DNA from 4 places in the Micromonospora sp. NPDC000663 genome. Region 1 is predicted to be linked to each of the others. Evidence: riboswitches for the same ligand, from Rfam matches in the RefSeq annotation. Region 1 holds a riboswitch; each other region holds the start of a gene.
What was found. A riboswitch is a leader RNA that binds a small molecule or an ion and turns the genes downstream of it on or off. The one in region 1 is predicted to bind cyclic di-AMP.
Positions count from the first base shown of each region.

Region 2: it holds a riboswitch for cyclic di-AMP, as region 1 does, so the genes downstream of both, ACFY1S_RS14260 (NlpC/P60 family protein) here and ACFY1S_RS19080 (coiled-coil domain-containing protein) in region 1, are expected to answer to the same signal.
Region 3: it holds a riboswitch for cyclic di-AMP, as region 1 does, so the genes downstream of both, ACFY1S_RS07550 (C39 family peptidase) here and ACFY1S_RS19080 (coiled-coil domain-containing protein) in region 1, are expected to answer to the same signal.
Region 4: it holds a riboswitch for cyclic di-AMP, as region 1 does, so the genes downstream of both, ACFY1S_RS00215 (coiled-coil domain-containing protein) here and ACFY1S_RS19080 (coiled-coil domain-containing protein) in region 1, are expected to answer to the same signal.

Region 1 is NZ_JBIAYR010000005.1:115,475-121,031, reverse strand. It holds gene ACFY1S_RS19090 (HelD family protein) at 1-1, shown strand, start outside; gene ACFY1S_RS19085 (cation diffusion facilitator family transporter) at 109-1,026, shown strand; cyclic di-AMP (ydaO/yuaA leader) riboswitch at 1,169-1,300, shown strand; gene ACFY1S_RS19080 (coiled-coil domain-containing protein) at 1,306-2,370, shown strand; gene ACFY1S_RS19075 (hypothetical protein) at 2,491-3,207, shown strand; gene ACFY1S_RS19070 (SRPBCC family protein) at 3,458-3,925, opposite strand; gene ACFY1S_RS19065 (PfkB family carbohydrate kinase) at 4,110-5,072, shown strand; gene surE (5'/3'-nucleotidase SurE) at 5,069-5,557, shown strand, end outside.
Region 2 is NZ_JBIAYR010000003.1:420,807-426,363, reverse strand. It holds gene ACFY1S_RS14265 (N-acetylmuramoyl-L-alanine amidase) at 1-982, opposite strand, end outside; cyclic di-AMP (ydaO/yuaA leader) riboswitch at 1,217-1,352, shown strand; gene ACFY1S_RS14260 (NlpC/P60 family protein) at 1,366-2,406, shown strand; gene dcd (dCTP deaminase) at 2,467-3,045, opposite strand; gene ACFY1S_RS14250 (pyridoxamine 5'-phosphate oxidase family protein) at 3,142-3,699, shown strand; gene ACFY1S_RS14245 (zinc metalloprotease) at 3,768-4,751, opposite strand; tRNA gene ACFY1S_RS14240 (tRNA-Gly) at 4,956-5,029, shown strand.
Region 3 is NZ_JBIAYR010000001.1:1,585,125-1,590,681, forward strand. It holds gene ACFY1S_RS07535 (acyltransferase family protein) at 59-1,276, shown strand; gene ACFY1S_RS07540 (hypothetical protein) at 1,358-1,816, shown strand; gene ACFY1S_RS07545 (hypothetical protein) at 1,948-2,718, shown strand; cyclic di-AMP (ydaO/yuaA leader) riboswitch at 3,021-3,162, shown strand; gene ACFY1S_RS07550 (C39 family peptidase) at 3,391-4,239, shown strand; gene ACFY1S_RS07555 (hypothetical protein) at 4,312-5,352, opposite strand; gene ACFY1S_RS07560 (alpha/beta fold hydrolase) at 5,472-5,557, shown strand, end outside.
Region 4 is NZ_JBIAYR010000001.1:43,862-49,418, reverse strand. It holds gene ACFY1S_RS00225 (heavy metal translocating P-type ATPase) at 1-1,408, opposite strand, end outside; gene ACFY1S_RS00220 (YibE/F family protein) at 1,721-3,091, shown strand; cyclic di-AMP (ydaO/yuaA leader) riboswitch at 3,258-3,388, shown strand; gene ACFY1S_RS00215 (coiled-coil domain-containing protein) at 3,393-4,412, shown strand; gene ACFY1S_RS00210 (carbonic anhydrase) at 4,469-5,188, opposite strand; gene ACFY1S_RS00205 (helix-turn-helix transcriptional regulator) at 5,425-5,557, shown strand, end outside.

The DNA of each region.
Region 1 (5,557 bases):
ATCGGGCCCGGACGAGCACCGTCGGGGCGGGTGCCACCGTATAGTTGCACACATAGCGATGTGCGCATACATTTGACCGGTCCCGACTGGCGGCGGAGGGTGGGTTTCGTGGGCGCAGGTCATGACCACCACCACGCGTCGGTCGCCAATGCCGCACACCAGCACCGGGGACGGCTCTGGGCAGCGTTCGGGCTGCTCGCCGCCCTGATGGTGGTCGAGGCGGTGGCGGCCTTCCGCACCGGCTCGCTGGCTCTGCTCTCCGACGCCGGGCACATGTTCACCGACGTGCTCGGCATCGGCATGGCACTCGCCGCGATCACCGCCACCCGCCGGTCGACAGGCGACCCGCAGCGCACCTTCGGCCTCTACCGCCTCGAGGTGCTCGCCGCGCTCGCGAACGCCGTCCTGCTCTCCGGCGTGGCGGTCTACGTGGTGATCGAGGCGATCCGCCGGTTCGGCGACCCGCACGAGGTGCTGGCCGGCCCGATGCTCGCGGTCGCCGTACTCGGCCTGCTCGCGAACGTGGTCGCCTTCGCGCTGCTGCGTGCCGGCGCGCGGGAGAGCATCAACCTTCAGGGGGCGTACCTGGAGGTGCTCGGCGACCTCCTCGGCTCAGTCGGCGTGATCGGCGCGGCGCTGCTCATCACGGTCACCGACTGGTGGTGGGCCGACCCGCTGGTCGCGGTCGCCATCGGCGTGTTCATCCTGCCGCGCACGTGGCGACTCGGCCGGGCCGCCGTCCGCATCCTCGTGCAGGCCGCCCCGGAACACCTCCAGGTCACTGCCGTACACGACCGGCTCGCCGCAGTGCCCGGCGTGGTCGAGGTCCACGACCTGCACGTCTGGACGCTCACCTCGGGCATGGAGGTGGCTTCCGCACACCTGACCATGGCGCCCGGCGCGGAGGTCGGCACGGTGCTCAGCGCGGCGCGTACCGCCCTGCACGACGACTTCCGGATCGAACACGCGACGCTCCAGATCGAGCCCGGTGCCGCGCCCGGCGCCTGCGGCTCGGTGGAATGGTGACCGCGTTTCGAGAAGTAGGTTCATATTTGTCCGAGTTTTTGGTCATGACGCACGCACCGTCCGTCACATCGGCTGCAAGTGCCCCACCTGCCCCGGTAGGCTCGGTCCCGGCCTCCACCAGGCGGCGCCCTCCCGGCGCCGGTGGCGGTCGCCGCCTAATCGCCCGAGCGGGCGAACCGGGGAACCATGTTCCTGGGGTGCATCCGCGTCAGCGGTAGGGATCTTCCGTCCCGAACCCGTCAGCTAACCCGGTCGGCGGCTGACGGAAGGACATGCGTAGTGGCACCAGCACGACCACCCGCCGCCCGCCTGGCGGCCCTGATCGTCGCGATGCTCGCCCTCGGCGTCGCACTCCCGGCCGGGGCGGCGGCCGCTCCCCCGACCACCCACCGGGCCGCCGCGGCGCCCGACAGCGACGAAGAGGGCGGCACCCCCGCGCTTCGCGCCCAACTGGAAGCCGCCAGCAAGGGCTACCTGGACGCCAAGCGCGCCCTGGACACCTCCGTGCAGCGGCAGCAGCAGCTCACCACCCAGCTCAAGACCACCGAGGCCGAACTGGAGGCCCGCAGCGGCAAGGTCGGCGAGATCGCCGGCGTCGCCTACCGCACCGGCCGCCTCGGCGCGATGTCGGCGCTGCTCAACAGCAACACCCCGGAAGGCTTCATGGACCGGGCCGCCGCGCTGGACGCGGTCGCCGCCAACGAGGACCGGGTGCTACGCGACCTGATCGCCACCAAGGACGAGGCCACCCGCACCCGGGTCGCCCTGGACGGCGAGATCCGCGAGCAGCGCAAGCAGGTCGCCGTGATGGCCAAGCGCAAGGAACAGGCCGAACGGGCCCTGACCGTGGCCACCACACCCAAGCCGCAGACCACCTCCGACGGCGGCTCCAACCGGGGGACGTCCAGCGCGAACGCCACGGCCGCGCCGCGCAACTCCGACGGCTCCTGGCCCTCGGAGTCGTGCAGCGTCAACGACCCCACCCCGGCCAGCGGCTGCATCACCCCGCGGACCCTGCACGCGCTCAACCAGGCAAAGGCCGCCGGCTTCACCCGGTACGTCTCCTGCCACCGCTCCGGCGGCTCAGGCGAACACCCGAAGGGTCGGGCCTGCGACTTCGCCGCGCAGAAGAACGGCTTCGGCGGTGACGCCACCGGCGGCGACAAGACGTACGGCAACAACCTGGCCGCCTACTTCATCCGCAACGCCGACCGGCTCGCCGTGCTGTACGTGATCTGGTACCGGCAGATCTGGCTGCCCAGCAGCGGGTGGAAGTCGTACAGCGGGGCGGGTGGCGACCCGTCCAGCGACCACACCAACCACGTGCACCTGTCGGTGTACTGACCCCACCCGTGGCCGGCGCCCCGAACCGGGGGTGCCGGCCACGGGTACGTCAGCGGGCGTACCCCTGATGTCGCCGACGGTCGGACGACCCGGCGGCGGCCCGGCGGCAGCATCGTTCCCATGCGACTTCCGCCCACGGCCCGCAAGGCACTGCTCACTCTGCACCTGGTCACCTCCCTCGGCTGGCTCGGCACCGACCTGGTGCTGCTCACCCTGGGCGTGGCGGTCCAGCGCGGCGCCGACCCGGCCACGGTCTACCCGGTCACGGCACTGCTCGGCACCGTGCTGTTCGCGCCGCTGAGCGTGGCGGTCTGGCTGATCGGCGTGGCCAGCGCACTCCTCACCCCCTGGGGACTGCTGCGCTACCGCTGGGTGCTCGTCAAACTCGTGCTCACCACGGTGATGGTCGGGCTGGTCCTGTTCCTGCTCACCCCGAACCTGCGCCACGCCGGAGCCCTGGGGGCCGCACTGCCCGCCCGGGACCGCGCCGACCTGGTGATCGCCCCCGCCGTCTCGACCAGCCTCATGATCATCGCGACGGTGCTCTCCACCTACAAGCCCTGGGGCCGCCGCCCCATCCGCCCAACCCGCCCCACCCGCTCAGCGGACACCGCCCGCGCCGGTCGCACCGGTCGCGATCGCGCCGACCGCGCACGCCCTGCCACCCCCGCTGCCCCCGCCGCCCTTGTCGGACCCGCCGGACCCGACGGACCGGCCGGACCCAGCGCGCCTGCCGGCCCCGCCGCGCATGCCGGACCTGCCGGACCTGCCGGAGCCGCCGGAGCCGCCGGAGCCGCCGGAGCCGCCGGCCATGATCGCGCTCGCTCCAGGATGTAGTGGCCTCTGCGTCGTGGGACGCCACTACATCCTGGATCGAGTGCGATCTTGCGGGAGCGCACCCGCCCGCCGGAGCAAGATCCGCGCAAGTTCAGGGATGTTGCTGCCTCCAGCGCGCCGGAGGCAGCAACATCGGGGAAGCTGCGCGGATCTTGGCGGCACGGCCGCAGGGCGGGCGCGGCGGGGCGGGGCGCGGCGCGGTGCGGTGCGGCGGAGGCGCGGTGCGGTGCGGCGGAGGCGCGGAGGTGGGTCAGGCGGGTGGTGGGGGGTCGCTGGCGCGTTCGAGGGCCGGGCCGAGGCGGCTGGCGAGGGCGAGGTGGGCGGCGCGGGCCTGGCGGAACGCGTACCGGAACAGCGGCGCGGGAGCGCTCAGGGTGATTTCGACGTCCACCCGGAGCAGGCCGTCCGATTCGGGGCGTAGGCGGGTGTGGTTGTGCACCGTGGTGGCGGGCCACTGGCGGGCCACCATCACGATCTCGTCGTCGTCGCTGGTGAGCACGTCCGCCTGGTAGGTGGTCCGGAAGCGTAGCGGGCCGGCCACCAGCCGGTCGCTGATGGAGTAGCTCGCCAGGGTGCCGGGGCGGGGCGGCAGTTGTCGGACGTCCACGATCAGTGGGTGCAGTTCGCCCTGCCGGGTCAGGTCGCTGAGCAGCGCGGCGGCGTCAGCGGCTGAGCACCGGGCCTGGACGGTGTAACTGAAGGTATCTCGCCTGAGCACACCGTCTCCCGCCGTCGCTTGTCGCCCGATCGTGCCGTACGTCGATCGGGCTGGCAACGCCCGTCGGACAGCGGCCGATGCCACGTCGGCCGCCAATTGTCCCATTAAGATCGGTTAGTACGAAATCACTGGCCGTGATGGAGGGCGGATTCATGAACGTTGGCGACAGGTGAGCGGGCACGTGATGGTCTTCGCGCCCACTCCGCAACTGACCGTGACCGTGGACCAGCCCAACGACCGAACCGAACTGCACCTGCACCCCGGTGGTCAGGGCGTGTGGCAGGCCCGGATGGTGCTGTCGCTGGGGGTCGACGTGGTGCTCTGCGCCGCTCTCGGCGGCGAGATCGGCCAGGTGCTGGAACCGTTGCTGGTCAGCGAGGGGGTGGACCTCAAGGTGGTGGTCCGCGACTCCGGCAGCGGCGGGTACGTGCACGACCGGCGGGACGGGTCCCGGCAGGAGATCGTCGACGTGCCAGGGCAGCCGTTGAGCCGCCACGAGCTCGACGAGCTCTACAACCTGGCCCTGGGTGAGGGTCTGCGAGCCCCTGTGAGCATCCTCAGTGGACCCAACGAGCCGTGGCTCGTCCCGCCCGACCTGTATCGGCGCTTCGCCGCCGACCTCGGGGCCAACGGTGGTCAGGTCGTCGTCGACCTTTCCGGCGACCACCTCGGGGCGGTGCTGGACAGCGGAGTCTTCTTCCTCAAGGTGAGCCACGAGGAGCTGATCCGTGACGGCCGTGCCCGCAGCGACGAGATGCCGGAGCTGACCCGGGCCATGTACGACCTGCACGCCGCGGGCGCCGAGACGGTGGTGGTGAGCCGGGCCGATCAGCCGGCGTTGGCGCTCATCGACGGGGAGCTGTTCGACGTGGAGATGCCCCGGCTGGAGGCCGCCGACCCGCGCGGAGCGGGCGACTCGATGACCGCCGGGGTGGCCGCAGTGGTGGCGCGCGGCGGGGACATCCGGACCGCCATCCGTACCGGCGCCGCCGCCGGAGCGCTCAACGTGACACGGCACGGCCTGGGCACCGGTCGCCTGGACTCGATCACGGGTCTGGTGGAGCGGGTGCGGCTGGTACCTGCCGACAGCCGCCCGCAGGAGCGCACCACCCCGGACGAGCTGGCCGACCGGGTGGTCGAGCGATGACGCTGCGGGTCCTCGTCACCAACGACGACGGGATCGCCGCCCCGGGCATCCAGGCGCTGGCCTGGGCGGCGACGCGGCGAGGGCTGGACGTGGTGGTCGCCGCACCGCTTGAGGAGGCCAGCGGCACCAGCGCCGCGATGAGCGCGACGGAGCGCGACGGGCGGGTGGTCGTGCACGACCATCCCCTGCCCGATCTGGACGGTGTGCCGGCGTACGGAGTTGGCGGCACTCCCGGTTTCATCACGCTCATCGCGCTGCACGGGGCGTTCGGCCCGCCGCCGTCGGTGGTGCTGTCCGGCATCAACCGGGGCGCCAACGCCGGTCGCGCGGTGCTGCACTCCGGCACTGTGGGCGCCGCGTTCACCGCCGCCACGAACGGCTGCCGGGCGATGGCCGTCTCCCTGGACGTCCTGTCCGCCGGTGAGGCCACCGCCGCCAGCGGTGGCGCAGCGGTGGACGCCGCCGCCCGGGTACGCGACGCCGAA
Region 2 (5,557 bases), on a different contig from region 1:
GCCCGTCCACCGATCGCAGCGAGTAGTGCCAGCTCACGTACGTCGGGTCTTGGACGAGTTTCAGCGTGGTCGCCCAGCTCGCCTCGGTGTCGTGGATGACGATGTACTCGATCTTCTGCCGGGCGGGCCGGTCGGAGAGGTCGTGGTTGCCGTAGTCGCCGTCGCCGAACGCCTGGTAGGGCGCCGGGATCCACTCGCAGGAGATGGTGCGGGGGCACTCCAGCCCGTCCGGGCGGGCGAGGCGACGCAGGCCCAGCCGGTCCAGCCAGGAACGCTCCGGTCGTACCGCGCTGGCCGGCAGCGTGATCCGCTGGCCGTCGTCGGTCACCCGGGTCTCGCCGGCGCTGATCGTGGTGAAGACCTCGTCGGCGAAGGCCGCCGCGGCGTCGGCGCTGTCCGCGCCGGCGTAGCGGGCCACCGCGCCGTACCAGGTGGCCGGGTCGGTGCCGGCTCCGACCGGGGCACCCAACTCCCGCTGGTACGACGCGAGCAGCGCCGCGCCGCCACGGATGTTGGCGTTCGGGTCGGTACGCAGCGACTCGGGTGCGGCGCCGGTCAGCGCGGCGGCGGCGTCCACGGTCTGCAACGCGGCCGGGGGCGGCGCGGGGTCCTCGGCGGGTGGGGTCGCGGGTGCCAGCGCGGGTCGGGAGTCGTCGCCGCGCGGGTCCTCGGTGCCGGTGTCGTGGTGGCCGCGTGCGGGCAGGGCGGCCACATGGCGGGCGTCGGTCAGGTGCATCGGGCCGTAGCCGCCGCTGGTGCTCGGTGTGCCGGCGTTGCTGTCCCAGCGGGACTCCAGGTAGGAGACACCGAGCAGCACGGTGGTCGGCACGCCGTACTCAGTCGCCGCGGCGGCGTACTGCTGCTGGCGGTCGGGGGCGGGCGCCGCTGCGGCGCCGGCGGGTGGCGGTATCGCGGTCGAGGCGGCGACCACGGCGGCGGCGAGCAGGGCGAGCCGGCCGGCGGACAGGGTTGGACGGTGCATCGAACCCTCCAGATTTGCGCGGATGAAGGTGAGGTCACCTTCGCGCCGCCCGAAGCCCGCGTCAATACCTTTCCATCTGTCGAAGTCATCGGAAAGAAATCTTCGCGTACGCCCCGTGACTCTCTCCAATCGGTACGGAGTGTCACGGCCGCGCGGGTTGCGGATCGGTAACGGGCGTCTCTACTCTGGTCATTTGTCGGCCCGACAGCAGGTCCGCCCAGCCCGGGCGGTAACGGACCGACACCGCCGAGTCGTTTCCGAGCGAACCGGGGACCCACGTCCCCCGGGGTGAATCCGCAGCCACTGCGGTAGGGCGCCAACTTCCCGCCCGAACCCGTCAGCTAACCCGGTAGGCGGTCAGGAAGAAGGAGAACGGAACCCCGGTGGCACTCCATGCCCCGCGGCCGTCGTCCGAGCGGCCGGCAGCAGCCGGCCCGACGGCGATCGTGCCGCGCCCACGCTGGTCCCGCTTCACCACAGCTCTCGCCGCACTGGTCGGCGTCGCCGTCGTCCTGACCGGCAGCGCCACCGCGGCCCACGCCGACCCGTCCGTCGCCGAGATCGAACGCCAGATCGACGCCGACTGGAACAAACTCGAACCGATCATCGAACGGCACAACGCCACCCGGATCGACCTTGCCGCCAAGCGCAAGCAGGCCGACGCGTTGGCCGCCCAGATCGCCCCGCTGGAGCGTCAGGTCGACGCGGCGATGGACAAGGTCAGCGCCTTGGCCGTACGCGCGTACAAGGGCGAGAACGTCTCCACCGTCAACGCCGTGCTGGGCAGCCGGTCGCCGAGCGAGGTCGTCGGGCAGCTCGAAATGCTCGATCGTTTCGCGCACAACCAGCAGCAGGACGTCCGCGAGGTGGCCGACCTGCGCGACGAGCTGGCTGCGAAGAAGGCTCCGCTCGACGAGATGGTGTCCCAGCTGACGCGCACCGAGGCCCAGCTGGCGGCGAAGAAGAAGCAGATCAACGAGGAGATCGACCGCCTCCAGAAGCTGCGCCTCAAGGTGTACGGCAACGGGGGCGGCGGCCCGCTGCGTCCCGCGCCCTGCCCGGCGAGCTACCCCGGCGGTGCCGCCGGCACGGCAGTGAAGTTCGCCTGCGCGCAGATCGGCAAGCCCTACGTGTGGGGCGCCGAGGGCCCGAACTCGTACGACTGCTCCGGGCTGATGCTCGCCGCGTGGGCGAAGGCCGGCGTGAGCCTGCCGCACAACGCCGCCGCGCAGAGTCGGGTCACGAAGAACGTCAGCCGGGCCGATCTGCGCGCCGGTGACCTGGTCTTCTACTACAGCGACATCCACCACGTCGGCATGTACGTCGGCAACGGCTGGGTGGTGCACGCCTCCCAGGCCGGTCAGCCGGTCAAGATGAAGAAGGTCGACGACGGCCCGATCCACAGCTACGGCCGCCCCGGCTGATCAGAGGTGACCGAAGGGCCCGTCGCGATCCGTTCGCGGCGGGCCCTCGTCGTTCTTGCCTCAGCGGGTCGGCCAGGTGCGCCAGTGCTGCCAGGCCCGGCTGGGCGTCGGCCCCCGCTGGCCCTGGTAGCGCGAGCCGTACACCGCCGAACCGTACGGGTGCTCGGCCGGCGAGGAGAGCCGGAAGATGCACAGCTGGCCAATCTTCATGCCCGGCCAGAGCGTGATCGGCAGGTTCGCCACGTTCGACAGCTCCAGCGTCACGTGCCCGGAGAAGCCCGGGTCGATGAAGCCGGCGGTGGAGTGGGTGAGCAGGCCGAGGCGACCCAGACTCGACTTGCCCTCCAGCCGGCCGGCGAGCTGGTCGCCAAGCGAGATCACCTCGAGCGTCGAGGCGAGCACGAACTCCCCCGGGTGCAGCACGAATGGCTCGCCATCGGGCACCTCGACCACCGAGGTCAGGTCGTCCTGCTGCATGGCCGGGTCGATGTGGGTGTAGAGGTGGTTGTTGAAGACCCGGAACAACCTGTCGAGTCGTACGTCGATGCTGGACGGTTGAACCAGCATGGGCTCGAAGGGCTCCAGGCCCAGCGAGCCGGCCTTGATCTCGGAGACCAGGTCGCGGTCGGAGAGCAGCATCGGACCACCATAGCGCCTTGCGTGCCAGCCGAATTCGGTGCCGGTGACCAGCGCGTCGAGGTCGCTGGTCGTACATTTGTTCGATAGAATGCCCGCATGGCTTCCTGGTCCGAATTCGCCGCCGACGAGCCCCGACTCGCCGACGGGATCCGCGTTCTCCTCCAGCAGTACGGGCCGGGCTTCGGCTACCTGGCCACGGTCCGCGCCGACGGCGGGCCCCGGGTCCATCCGGTCTCCCCGGTCATCACCGACGAGGGCCTCTTTTGCTTCGTCATCGACTCCCCGAAGCGCCGTGACCTCGAACGGGACGGCCGATACGCGCTGCACTCGTTCCCGCCGGAGGAGAGCGACGACGAGGCGTACGTGGCGGGTCACGCCCGACCGGTGACCGACCCGGCCCAACTGGCCCGGTTGGCCGAGGGGGCCCGGGCCGAGCCGTACGTCGACTGGAGGCTGTTCGAGTTCACCGTCGACGTGGCGATGTTGACCCGCCGCGAGCAGCCCGTCCCGGGCATTCCGGGTTACGCGCCGGGCCGGCCGGCCGTGCAGGTCTGGCTCGACCCGCACGCTCCGCCGGTGGCTGCCGCGCCTGTCGCCGTACCGCCGGCGCGGCCGACCCGTCGCAGCCGTGACGTGCAGTGCACGGCCGCCTGACCACGGCCAGAAAGACGCCGGTGCCGGCTCCGTCGTGACGGAGCCGGCACCGGGTGTACGCGGAGAAGCTACGCGGCGCGGTAGGCGTTCCACGCGGTGATCATGCGGCTCGCCTGTCCCGGGGTGAACTGGTACATGCACGAGTCGTAGGTGTAGTCCATGAAGTTGGTGATCGGGTCCAGCCCGGTCGCCGAGCAGGTGTTCCGCCCGGTCGGGCACTGGTAGGCCGGCGACGCCTCGGCCGGGGTGTCGCTGACGCCGTCACCCGAGCCGCCGCAGCCACCCTGGAAGGTGTGGTAGAGGTTCAGCCAGTGGCCGACCTCGTGGGTGCCGGTGTCGCCCTGGTTGTAGTTGGTGGCGGTGCCGCTCGGCAGCGACTCGCTCAGCACGACCACGCCGTCCATGCTGCTCAGGTTGCGCTGCGGGAAGGTCGCCCATCCCAGCAGGTCGTTGCTCAGCTCACCGAGGTAGATGTTGAGGGTGTTCTTGCCGCCCACCCGCAGTGAGGACTTCATCGACCGCTCCGCCGACGAGCCCTGCACGATCGGGTACCACGACGGGTTCGTCACTCGGTTGATCTTGTCGAGTCGGAAGGCGAACGCGGTGACCGCTCCGCCGGTCGAGCCGGCGTAGGCCTGGTTCAGCACGGTGATCTGCGAGGTGATCATCGAGTCGGGGATGTTGCCGCCGGCCCGCGTGCTGTTCTCCTGGATCACGTGCACGACCACCGGGATGGTGACCGTGGCCAGCGCCGTCGCGCCGGCGCCGGTGCGGAAGTTGGCGCGCTCGCGCAGCGCCGCCGCGAGGTCCGCGTCCCGCTCGCGGACCTGCTTCGCGGTCAGCTCGTTCGGGTCGTGCTTGGCCGCCGCACCGGGCTTCATCCGGGCATTGGAGTGGCTGTCGGCCGGCTCCACGCAGGCGCCGCCGGGCGCCGCGGAGAAGGCCGAAGCAGCCGGAACGACGCCCACCGCGGCGGTGCTGAGCAGCAGCGCGAGCGTCGTCGACGCGACACCGGCGGCACGCCGGGTCAGCAGGTTGGGACGGGGTCCCATGGGCCCACCTCTTTCTGGCGGCGCGGCAGGGGGTGTGTCACGCCGTGGCTGGCAACGTGTGGCAGACGTTACAACTGATCGACGCATTTGAGAACGGCCATATGTTGCCGTCCGGAAACTTCTTCCTGGGCGTGCGGGGGTGGCGGGCTCGCGGGGGGTGCCTGGGTGCACCGGCTCGACCACTCGGGTACAGTGGGGCCGCCTGCGGGTGTAGTTCAATGGCAGAACATCAGCTTCCCAAGCTGACAGTGCGGGTTCGATTCCCGTCACCCGCTCCAACGTGCGAAAGCCCTGGTCAGGACATGAGTCCCAACCAGGGCTTTCGCGTTGTCGGAAGAGCCGAAACCGGCCGTGGGCCTCGGGCTGCTCCAGGCCACTCGAGACGTACCCCAGCGGCGTACGCACAGCGACCTTCTACGACCCGGACGGCAACGAACTGAGCTTCGGCGGCGCACCACTCTGACGCATCCTCCGGCGACCTCGACCTGTGGTACGGCACCCTCATCTGGCGCGAAGAGGTTGCCAGGACCTGAGGATCGGGTGACCGACGGGCGGCGTTCACCGAGACGGCCGGTGGTCAGCCCGCGGCTTCGGTGCCTCGAGGATCGCCGTACTCCACACGCTTCGGCGAGCGCCTGCAGACCGCTCTGCCAGCTTCTCCTGATCCGCGACTTTCTGCTGGTCGGGGCAAGGAATCGGCACCGGTTCCTGCGCGGTCGATCGTCCAGCTTCACCCGGGCGGAGCCTGCCGTTGTCAGGCGGGTCACTTGACAACCTCAGATGAAAGTGGTTGATTACTTACATCA
Region 3 (5,557 bases), on a different contig from region 1:
GCCGCGCCGAGGAGGAGACGTACGTGCTGGTGACCCTGCTGATCGTCAGGCGACCGGCATGACGGGCACCACCGACGTCCCCACGGCCCGCCCCGCCCCGGTCACCCGGCTGCCCTCGCTGACCGGGCTGCGCTGGATCGCCGCGCTGCTGGTCTTCGGTTTCCACGCCGGCACCATGCGGATCATCGCCGAGCCGGACTACAAGGCGGTTGTCGACGCCCTGTTCACCCTCGGCCTGTCCGGGGTGCAGTTCTTCTTCGTTCTCAGTGGGTTCGTGCTCGTCTGGTCGGCCCGCCCGGGCGACTCCCGGCGGACGTTCTGGCGCCGGCGGGTCGCCAAGATCTACCCGAACCACCTGGTGCTGTGGGCGGCGGCGCTGCTTGTCGCCTGGTGGTTCGCCGACCCCGTCCTGCCCGCCGTCGCGCTGGAGAACCTCCTGCTGTTGCAGGCCTGGGACCCCCGGCCGGGCTGGTTCTACAGCATCAACACGGTGAGCTGGTCGCTGTCCTGCGAGTTCTTCTTCTACCTGTGCCTGCCGCTGGTGCTGCCGCTGCTGCGCCGGGCCCGTCCCGCGCTGCTGTGGACGCTCGTCGTCGCCCTGCCGCTGCTGATCCTCGCGCTCTGGCCGGCCCAGCACCTGGTGCCGGAGGACAGCCGCTGGTGGTTCACCCAGATCTTCCCGCCGGCCCGGTCGCTGGAGTTCTGGTTGGGCGCGGTGGCGGCCGAGCTGATGCGCCGGGGCCTCTGGCGCGGTCCCGGCCTGACCGTCGCGAGCGCGATCTTCGTGGCCACCTGGGTGGCAGCGGCACAGTGGATCCGCGCCGAGCTGTGGACCACCCTGCTGGCCGTGGCGTACCTGCTGGTGATCACCGCCGCGGCGGACGCCGACGTGCGGGGCCGACGCTCGCCGTGGCGGTCCCGCCCGCTGGTCTGGCTCGGTGAGGTCTCCTTCGCGTTCTACCTCGTGCACGTGCTGGTGATGACGAGCGTGCTGCGGTGGACCGGGGACTGGGGGACCGGGTTCGGCGGGTGGCGCGGCCCGGCTGTGGTGCTCGGCTTCCTGTCGGTCAACCTCGTCCTCGCCGCACTGCTGCACCGCTTCGTGGAGACACCGATGATGCGCCGGCTCGCCCCGAGCCGCCGGGCCCACACGTCGGCCGTCCCGCGTCCGCGCACACCAGCCACAGGCGCTGACGAAACCACCCACCAGGCCGGGAACGCACCGGCCGTCGGGCCCCGGCCCGAGGACCGATCGACGTACGCCGACTCGCGCTGATCGTCCACGCTGGTCGGCGCGGCGTGACCCGACACGCCCGGCGTCGGTGCGTCCGGCCGGCGACGGCGGTAGCGTGAGGACGTGCTTCCGGTCGCGCTCACCTGTCCCCTGTGGTGGGTGGCGCGCTGGGCCACACGGGTGCTGACCAGCCTCGCCGTCGTCGCCGCCCTCGCGCTCGGCGCGGGCGCGTCGCCCGCCTCCGCCGGTTCCCCGACGTCCGCCGACGCCGCGTCGACGTTCACCACCAGCGGGCCGATCATGCGGCAGGCCAGCGCCACGCCGGGCATCGTCGCCGGCCCGAGAACGCCGTCCGGTCTGGTCGGCGTGGTCGCCATCGGGCACCTGCAGTCGGTCGTCGCCGCCGACGCCGCCGACCGGCACACCTCGACCCGGTCGGTCGACCCGCAGCCCGCCCGGCTGGTCGCCGGGATCCTGCCCGCCGCCACGGGTGTCACCCCGGCGAGCGCTGCCCGGTCCGAGCGACGGCCCCACGCCCACGGCCCGGCCAGCCGGGCACCCCGGGCCCCGCCCTCCCGCTGAACCATCGGGACGAGCGTCCCGCCGCCGCGCCTGTCGATCAACCACCCGCACCCGTCGGCCCGTGGCCACGCCACGACCCGCCCGGCCCGTGCGGCTCACCGTCGCATCGCTGTCGTTCCGAGGTGTCGATCATGGAGACCGTCGTCTTCTACCAGTTCCTGACCGAGGTACCGCAGGCCGCCGCCATCTGGTCGGTGCTGTTCCTGCTGGCGTTGAGCGTGCCCGCCGTTCTCGTCGCCCGCCCGGAGCGGGACGGGCCGACGGGTGAGCCGGGCTCGACCGCGCCCACCGCCCGGGAGGCCGCGGCCGCCGAGGCCGCCGACAGGCGCCGGTACGCCGAGGAGGTGTCTGTCGCCGCCGCCGGCGCCGCGCAGACCGCCCGACGGCGACGGGCTGACTGGCTGGTCACCCAGGAGGAGGCCGAGCGGGCCTGGGCCGGGTACGACGAGGCGGACACCGTGGCCCGTCGGTTCGCCGGCGCCGGGGCGCTGCCCACCCCGCGTACCCCGCACACTCCGGCCGAGTACGCCGCCCGGGAGCGGTACCTGCACCGTGCCGCGATGGCGGCGTACTGGCGCGGGGAGCTGACCATGGGGCAGCTCGGTGACGTGTTCGGGCACCGGCGCGGTTGGGATCCCCGCCGGCACCCCGTCGAGCAGGAGGTGCTGCTCGCCCGGGCGATCAGGGGCGCGAGGCTTGCCGACTACCGGGTCGCCGCCGAGCGGGAACGGTCGGCCTGGCGGGACGCGGAACTGGCCGCCGAGTCGGCCCGCACCCTCGCCGAGGAGGCGTACGCGGCCGCGGCCCGACTGCGGCCCGGCCCGGCGCCGGCCCGCCGGGCGGCGACCGGTGCGGTACGTCAGGCCGCGGTGGCCCGCTGGCGCCCGGCACGCGTCGGGTGAGCCAGCGCGTCGGTTGAGCCCGATCTGTGACGTGAGCCCGGTCACGGGCCCGGGAAATCGGGCGCTCGGCGCGATCGGGCCCGTTGTTCGCGCGAATCCGACGTCGTTGTCGACGGCCTGTCCGGTTGTCGACCACAGGCGTCGCCGTAACCGGTTGTCCCATCGAGTCACGTCATCGGCAATACGCGCAGAAATTGTCGGCCAGAATGATGTTTACGCAGGTGGACGCGGCTTGGCAGGCGTACGCACCGGCCAGTAGTGTCGTCCCGTCCGGTGCGGTTACCGATCGCAAGAGGCGACGCCGCGCCGACCCGCTCAATCGTGATCAACGAACCGGGGACCCACCAGTAAGTCCGGGGTGAATCCGCGAGCCACGGCCCGCGGTAGGGCGATCTTCCCGCCCGAATCCGTCAGCTAACCCGGTAGGCGGTGTCGGAAGGAGTTCCATCCTCGTGCAGCACCTCTCCACCCCTTGCTTGTTCCCACGCCTCCACGGCGCGGCGGTGCCCCCGCTCATCCGTCCGGTGAGCTGACCCCCCGGGTCATCGCCCTTCCCGCCCGGCAGCGCCGGGCGTTCCCTTGAGCGGTTCACCATCCGCGGACCACGGGTTCGCGCGCTGGCGCCTGCCCGGATACCGGCTCGGCCCCGGTGTGCCGCTCTCCCCCCGAACCGTGGAGGACCCCGTGAAGCACACCCTGAAGCGTCAGCTCCGCCGTCTCACCACCGAACGTCCGTACCAGATCGTCGCCGCCTCCGCCGCGGCCCTCGCGCTCGCGGCCACCTCCGGTGTCCTGCTCACCGACACCGACGATGCCCCGGCCGGCCAGCACAGCGCGACCACCGTCGCCGAGATGCGCAGCGACCTGGCCGCCTCCCGTGGCCAGGCGCGCGTCGCGTCCCCCTCGGCCAGCGCCGCGCCGAGCAGCGCCGCCCCGGCCGCCAGCGCTACGTCACCCGTCGCGAAGGCCAGCGGCAACCCGGACCTCACCCGTAAGCCGACACCGCCGAAGCCGCCCGCGACGAAGGTGCTCGACTACGACTACGAGGCGCAGAACACGTACTACAACTGCGGTCCGGCGGCCACCCGCAACGCGCTCAGCGCCAGCGGCATCGACCGCACCCAGAACGAACTCGCCGCCGAACTGGGCACCACCGAGATGGGCACCAACTCGGCCCTCGACACCACCCGCGTGCTCAACGCCGAGGTGAAGGGTTCCCCGTACCGGACCCGGATGTTCGCGGGCGCCCCGAGCCCGGCCCAGATGGACCAGCTCCAGGCCGACGTCGTCAAGGCCATCACCGACGGCCGTGGCGTGGTGGCCAACGTCGCCGGCGACGCCGTCGACACCAACGGCGGCTGGCACTCCTACGGCGGTGGGCACTACATCGCCGTGGTGGGTTACCGGGACAACGGCCGGACCGTGCGGATCGCCGACTCGGCGAACGCGGCCGACGCGTCGTACTGGATCACCACGATCGACCTGGCCAACTGGATCGCCACCCGGGGCTACTCCGCCTGACCCAGGCGGATGGACCGCCGCGGGCGCCGTCCCCCACGAGGGGTCGGCGCCCGCGGCGTCTTCGTGTCGTGGTCAGTAGTCGATGAAGCCGTACAGCGCGAGGTGGTTCGACTTCGTCCCGCTGACCGTGTGCCCGATGCTGGACGGCCGTACGGTGCCCTTCACGAACAGATAGTCGATCTTGCTGGACCCGCTGGTGGCGGCCGAGCCGTAGCCGGTCATGCCGTAGCCGCTCAGCGTGCTGGCCGCGATGCCGGTGCGGTTCGCGTCGATCCCCACGATCCGGATCGTGGAGGCGTTCAACAGGCTCGTCGCGTCCGCGCCCAGGTGGATGCCGCTGTTGGCGATGCCCCGGTCGCCGTCGCCGGCGCACGCGTTCTGCCGGTTCTCCTGCGGCAGGTGCATGGTCGCCGCGAACACGCTGGTGCCGGTCGCCCTGATCGTGAACCGGGCCGCGATGGCGCTGGTCCGCTTCCACTTGTAGTAGTCGGTGCTGTCCGGGTCGCTCTTCGGCGGCTTGTACAGGGTGCACCCGGCGCCGTTGGCGTACGCCGTGCCCGGCTTGAGCCAGCCCGCGCTCCAGTACTTGGAGATGTCGCCGGCGGCGAGGCTGAGCGTCCTGGTGTTCCAGATGATCGCGTTGGTCTGCTTCTTCTTCAGGTCGCCCAGCGACTGGGAACTGCACTTGTGCGTGCTGCCCCACGGCTCCGGGTCGGTCCAGGCCACGATGGCCCCGTACGTGCCAGCCGGGTAGCCGAACTTCGCCGACAGCTGGTCGGCGTACGCCTCGGCCTGGCCGGTGCCGCGCACCTGCTGCACGATCAGCAGGTCGGGCGCCACCACACCGCTGGTGCCTGTGCGTCCGGCGTCGTCGACCAGGATCGAGGTCAGGTGGTCCGGTCCGGAGATCCGGGTGCAGCTCCCGTCGGCGTTGTTCACCACCAGGTTCTCGATGTTGTTGTTGTAGACCCGCAGGACCCGGTCGGCCGCCGCGACAGCCGCGCCGTGCGGCGCTGCGCCCGACGGTGTGCCGAGCGCGGGCGCGCCCGGTGCCACGCCGAGGGCGACGACGGCCACCGCCGTCACCAGTGTTGATCGATGCCTTCTGAGCACGGAGGCTCCCTCCCGCGACGACGATGCCCGTCCAGGCGCCGCACTCTACAGTGGATCTCCGCCGGTCGGGTCCGCGTTCGACTCTCGTTCCGGGCCGCGAACCGTGGGAGACTGCGGCCGTGGCGGATGAATCGGGTGGTCAAGCCAGTCGCGGACCGATCCTGCTGCTGCTGCACGGGATGGGGGCGAGCGGCGACGTGTGGCT
Region 4 (5,557 bases), on a different contig from region 1:
GCACCGCCGCACCCCGCGCCGACCAGCGCCCGGTCGCCATCTCCAGGTCGGCCGGGAGCGACACCCCCAACTCGCGAAGCAGCGCCGGCCCACCCACCGCATACTCCGTACCGTCGACTGTCGCCTGCACACCGCGGCCCGGCAGCGACCGGAACCCGTGGGCCGGGGCTGGACCTGCGGACCCGGCCGCCGCGACGATCGCCCGTGCGAGCGGATGCTCGCTGTCCGATTCGACGCCGGCGGCGATGCGCAGCGCCTCGTCCCGCTCCATGCCCAGCGTCACGGTCACGTCGGAGACGGTGTGCTCGCCCCGGGTCAGCGTGCCGGTCTTGTCGAAGAGCACCGCGCCGACGGTCCTCATCCGCTCCAACGCCAACCGGTCCTTCACCAGGATCCCGGATCGCGCGGCCACCGCCGTGGAGAGCGCGACGACAAGCGGAATGGCCAGGCCGAGCGCATGCGGGCAGGCGATCACCAGGACGGTTACCGCGCGGACCACCGCCTCGTCGGTCCGGCCCAGCGCCGTCCAGACCAGCACGGTCAGCACGGCGGTCCCGGTGGCCAGGTAGAACAACGCGGCGGCGAACCGGTCGGCCAGCAGCTGGGCCCGACCGCCCGAGCGCTGCGCCTCGGCGACCATGCGCTGGATGCCGGCGAGGGCGGTCTGCTCACCAAGCGCCTCGACCCGGACCCGGATCGCCGAGTCGGTGGCGACAGTGCCCGCCACCACCCGGCCGCCGGCCGCGCGGGCGACCGGCCGCGACTCGCCGGTGATCATCGACTCGTCCAGCTCGGCGCCGCCCTCCACGATGACCCCGTCGGCCGGCACCCGGCCACCCGGGCGGACCAGCAGCACGTCGCCGACCCGCAGCGCGCCCACCGGCACCGGTTCGACCCGGCCGTCGGCGGCCACCCGCTCGGCCTCGTCGGGCAGCAGCGCGGCAAGCGCCGCGAGGGCTCCCCGGGCCTGCCCGATGGCCTTCATCTCCTGCCAGTGCCCGAGCAGCATGATGGTGACCAGCGCCGCCAACTCCCACCAGAAGTCCAGGTCGAACGCGCCGACGCTGGTGGCCAGCGACGCGGTGTAGGCGACGGTGATCGCCATCGCGACAAGCAGCATCATCCCCGGTGCCCGGTCCCGCACCTCCCGGACCGCGCCGACCAGGAACGGCCAGCCGCCCCACCAGAACACCACCGAGCCGAGCGCCGGCCCCACCCAGGAACTCCCCGGCACGTCCCAGCGCGGACCGAGCCGGTCCGCCACGAGGTGACTGGTCAGCACCACCGGCACGGTGAGCACCAGGCAGACCCAGAACCGGCGGCGGAACATCGCCGGGTCGTGACCGGCGTGCTTGTCGTGCCCACCGTGATGCTTACCGTACGGACCATGTGGTGACTCAGCGTGCATGACTCCACGATCCCGGGCCGTACTCCGCCACGCGGGCGGTTCCGGGACCCCGACACTCCGCCACGACCTGCGCCCCACAGCCTGTGTGGTTAGCATTCCGACGATGGCCCTCCGGATCACGCTGCGCAGTCCGGCACCGCTGCCGCCGCGACACGGCGGCGCTCCCCGCCGGTCCGGCCGGTCGTTCACCGTACGTGATCAAGCGATCGGCATCCCGCGATCCGCCGCGCCCGTCACCGCATTTCCGCGGCGACGGTGAACCGACCGGCCCGCCGGCACGTACCCCGCACCGGATTCGTTGGGAGTCTCGCATTGGGTTCCGACCACAGCCGTTCCGTTCCGTCCGCCCCTCCCCGGGTACGGCGGATCCTCGTCGCGACCGTGGTACCCCTGTTCGTCGCCACGGTGCTCGCGGCTGTGGTGCTCTGGCCCCGGGGCGACTCCCCGCAGACCGGCGGCGGCGCGGACGTCCCGCGCTACCACGGCACAGTGACCCGCGTGGTTACCGAACCGTGCCCGCCCACGCCGCAGACCCCGGAGGGCACACCGAACGCCGGCGACGGGCGGTGCGGCACGGTGGACGTCCGGGTGCAGGACGGGCCGAGCGCCGAGCAGCAGGTCCAGACACCGGTACCGGACGGCCCCGGAGCACCTCGGGTCGACGTCGGCGACGAGGTGATCCTGGTCGAGCTGACCGACCCCGCCGACCCCGGCGCCAGCAACTGGAACATCGCCGAACACCAGCGCGGCACACCGCTGGTGTGGCTGGCGGTGGTCTTCGCCGCCGCGATCGTCGCGTTCGGCAGGTGGCGTGGCCTGGCCGCGCTCGCCGGGCTGGCCGCCAGCTTCGCCATCCTGCTCACCTTCGTGCTGCCGGGCATCGCCGCCGGCCGGTCACCGCTTGTCGTCGCGGTGGTCGGTGCCGCCCTGATCATGTTCGTGGTGCTCTACCTGACGCACGGGGTGACCGCGCAGACCTCGGTAGCTGTCCTCGGCACCCTGGGCAGCCTGGTCCTCACCGGCGTGCTCGCCACCATCGCCACCGCCGCCACCCACCTCACCGGTTTCGGCAGCGAGGACGCCACCACGCTGTCGATGTTCCAGGCCGACGTGGACCTGCACGGCCTGCTGCTCGCCGGGATCATCATCGGCTCGCTCGGGGTGCTCGACGACGTGACGGTCACCCAGGCGGCCACCGTCACCGAACTGGCGAACGCCAACCCGGGGCTGACCCGGTTGCAGCTCTACCGGGCTGCCACCCGGGTCGGCCGGGCGCACATCGCCTCCACGGTCAACACGATCGTGCTGGCGTACGCGGGCGCCTCGTTGCCCCTGCTGCTCCTGCTCACCGCCGACACGCGCCCCCTCGGACAGATCCTCACCAGCGAGTTCCTGGCGCAGGAGATCGTCCGCAGCGCAGTGGCCACCCTCGGCCTCATCGCCGCCGTGCCGCTGACCACCGGGCTGGCCGCGGTGGTGACCGCCGCCGGACGGTCGAGCGCCGAGCCGGCCGACGACGTCCCCGTCCCCCGGCCCCAGCCGGACCGGGCGGAGGCCCTGGCCGCACTGAGCTCCCCGCGAACGGTCCCGGTGGACGGGCCGGACCGGACGCGGACGACACCCCCGCCCACCGCCACCACCCGGTGGCCAGAGCCGAACAGGAGCACGGATACGGCATGGTGACACTCCTCAGCGTGACCAGATCGGGCATCCGGCCTGAGAACCGCATCACTGGTCACTCAACGCCATGGCGAAATGACGCTTTTAGTCGGCATCGGGACGTAGCTCAGGGGGTCGACTCTCGGGTAACCTCGCTGCCGGTCACCGCCGAAGGCGCGAATCGGCGCCTGCGGTGCCACCGCCCAATCGCCAACCGGCGAGCCGGGAACCCAGGTACGTGGGGTGAATCCGCGTCAGCGGTAGGGGCCACTTCCGCCCCGAACCCGTCAGCTAACCCGGTCGGCGGTCGACGGAAGGGAACATCGTGACGGCACCCCTACGCCGCTGGTTGACGCCCGTGGTGGCCGTGCTCGCCGCACTGACCGTGCTCGCCGGACCCCTCCCGGCGTACGCCGCCCCGACGACGCCAACGCCGTCCGGGCACGAGGAGGACGGCGAGCCGAAGCTGCTCAACGACGTCATCGAGAAGACCAACCGGGACTACCTGGCGGCCAAGTCCCAACTGGACAAGTCCAAGAGGCGGCAGGCGGAGCTGGCGGCGGAGGTGGAGCGCGCCAAGGCCGAGCTGGACGCCCTGGCTCCGCAGGTCGGTCAGATCGCCGCCCAGTCGTACCGGACCGGCCGGATCGGCGCGATCGCGATGCTGCTGGAGAGCGACGCGCCCGACTCGTTCGTCCGGAGGGCCGCCGCGCTCGACGAGATGAACATGGTCAACGAGAAGAAGCTCTCCGAGGTCAACGCGGTGAAGGCCCGCGCCGAACAGGCGAAGGTGGCCCTGGACGTGGAGGTACGGGAGCAGCAGAAGCAGACAGCCCTGATGGCGAAGGAGAAGCGCGACGCGGACAAGGCGCTCGCCCTCGTCGGCGGGAAGGGCTTCACCGGCGGCCTGGTGGACGCCACGTCGCCGGTCGCCCGGATCGGCCCGGGGCGCACCGACGACGGCGACTGGAAGGCGCAGTCGTGCAGCGAGGACGACCCGACCACCTCCGGCTGCGTCACGCCGCGCACGCTGCACGCGTACAAGGAGGTCAGGCGGGCAGGGTACACCCGGTTCGTGGGCTGCCACCGCAACGGTGGACCGTACGAGCACCCGAAGGGCCGCGCCTGCGACTGGTCGTTGCAGAAGAGCGGCTTCAGCCCGTGGCACAACGAGGACACCCGCACGTACGGCAACAACGTCGCCGCGTTCCTCATCCGCAACGCCGACCGCCTCGGCATCTACTACGTGATCTGGAACCGGCAGATCTGGTTCCCGGCGACCGGCTGGAAGTCGTACAGCGGACCGTCGAACCACACCGACCACGTCCACATGTCGATGCTCTGACCCACCCGCTCAGCTGATCGAGGGCCGTCCCGCACCGCGGGGCGGCCCTCGTCGCGTCAGGCGGCGGCCGGCGTCGACGGCCCGTCGGGTACGTCGAGCGAGGCGACGCCCGCCGGAACGGCCGCGACCGGGCGCACCACACCGGCGGCGAGCCGGTACGACACGCCCACCACCGCGCACCGCCCCCGCGTCACCGCCTCGGCCAGCACGGACGACTGTTCCAGCAACGCCTCGACGGTCTGTGCGATGTGGATGTCGACGATGCCGTCGATGTCGTCGACACCGTCGGCGGCGGCGCGACGGAGGCTGGGCAGCACGGCGTCCACGACTGCGCCCAGGTGCCCTTCGGGCGCCACGCCGGTGGCGGCGACCTCACGGGCCGCCTGGACCGCGCCGCACGAGTCGTGGCCCAGCACCACCACGAGCGGGGTGCCGAGCACCGTCACCGCGTACTCCACGCTGCCCAGCACCTCCGGGCCGGTCGTGTGCCCGGCCGTGCGGACCACGAACAGGTCACCCAGCCCCCGGTCGAAGATGATCTCGGCGGCGAGTCGGGAGTCGGAGCAGCCGACGATCACCGCGAACGGGTGCTGCCCGTCGGCCACCGCGGCCCGGTGCCCGGCGTCCTGGTTGGGGTGGCGCGGGGAGCCGCTGACGAAGCGCCGGTTGCCGGCGGCCAGCTCCGCGTACGCCAGCGCCGGTTCGGTGATCGTCGACGACTGGTCGGCGCTCCGCTGCGGACCCGGCTGCCCGCCGGGTGCTCCGGGAAGGCTCATTCCCGCACCTCGTTTTCCACGCATCTGACCTGGTCAGCCGGCCGTTCGACCGCCGGTGGCGGGCGCTGGCCCGCTCCACGGTCACACGCACCACAAGATGCGTCAAGGTATGCGTGATATAGATTTCATACGTTGACGGCCAGAGTCGCTCCCGCGACGCCGCCCCGGAGGCAGGGCCGGCGAGCCTCGATGGCAGGGTGACGAGTGGGACGGACAACCGGAGAGGCGGTCCCACGATGACGGGCACGGCAACGGGTGCGACCGGCGGCGGGCGGAACTGGACGTTCCTCACCAACCACGGGCACGTTCTGCTGGCCATCGCCCGGGACCCCACGGCCCGGCTGCGCGACGTCGCCGCGGAGGTCGGCG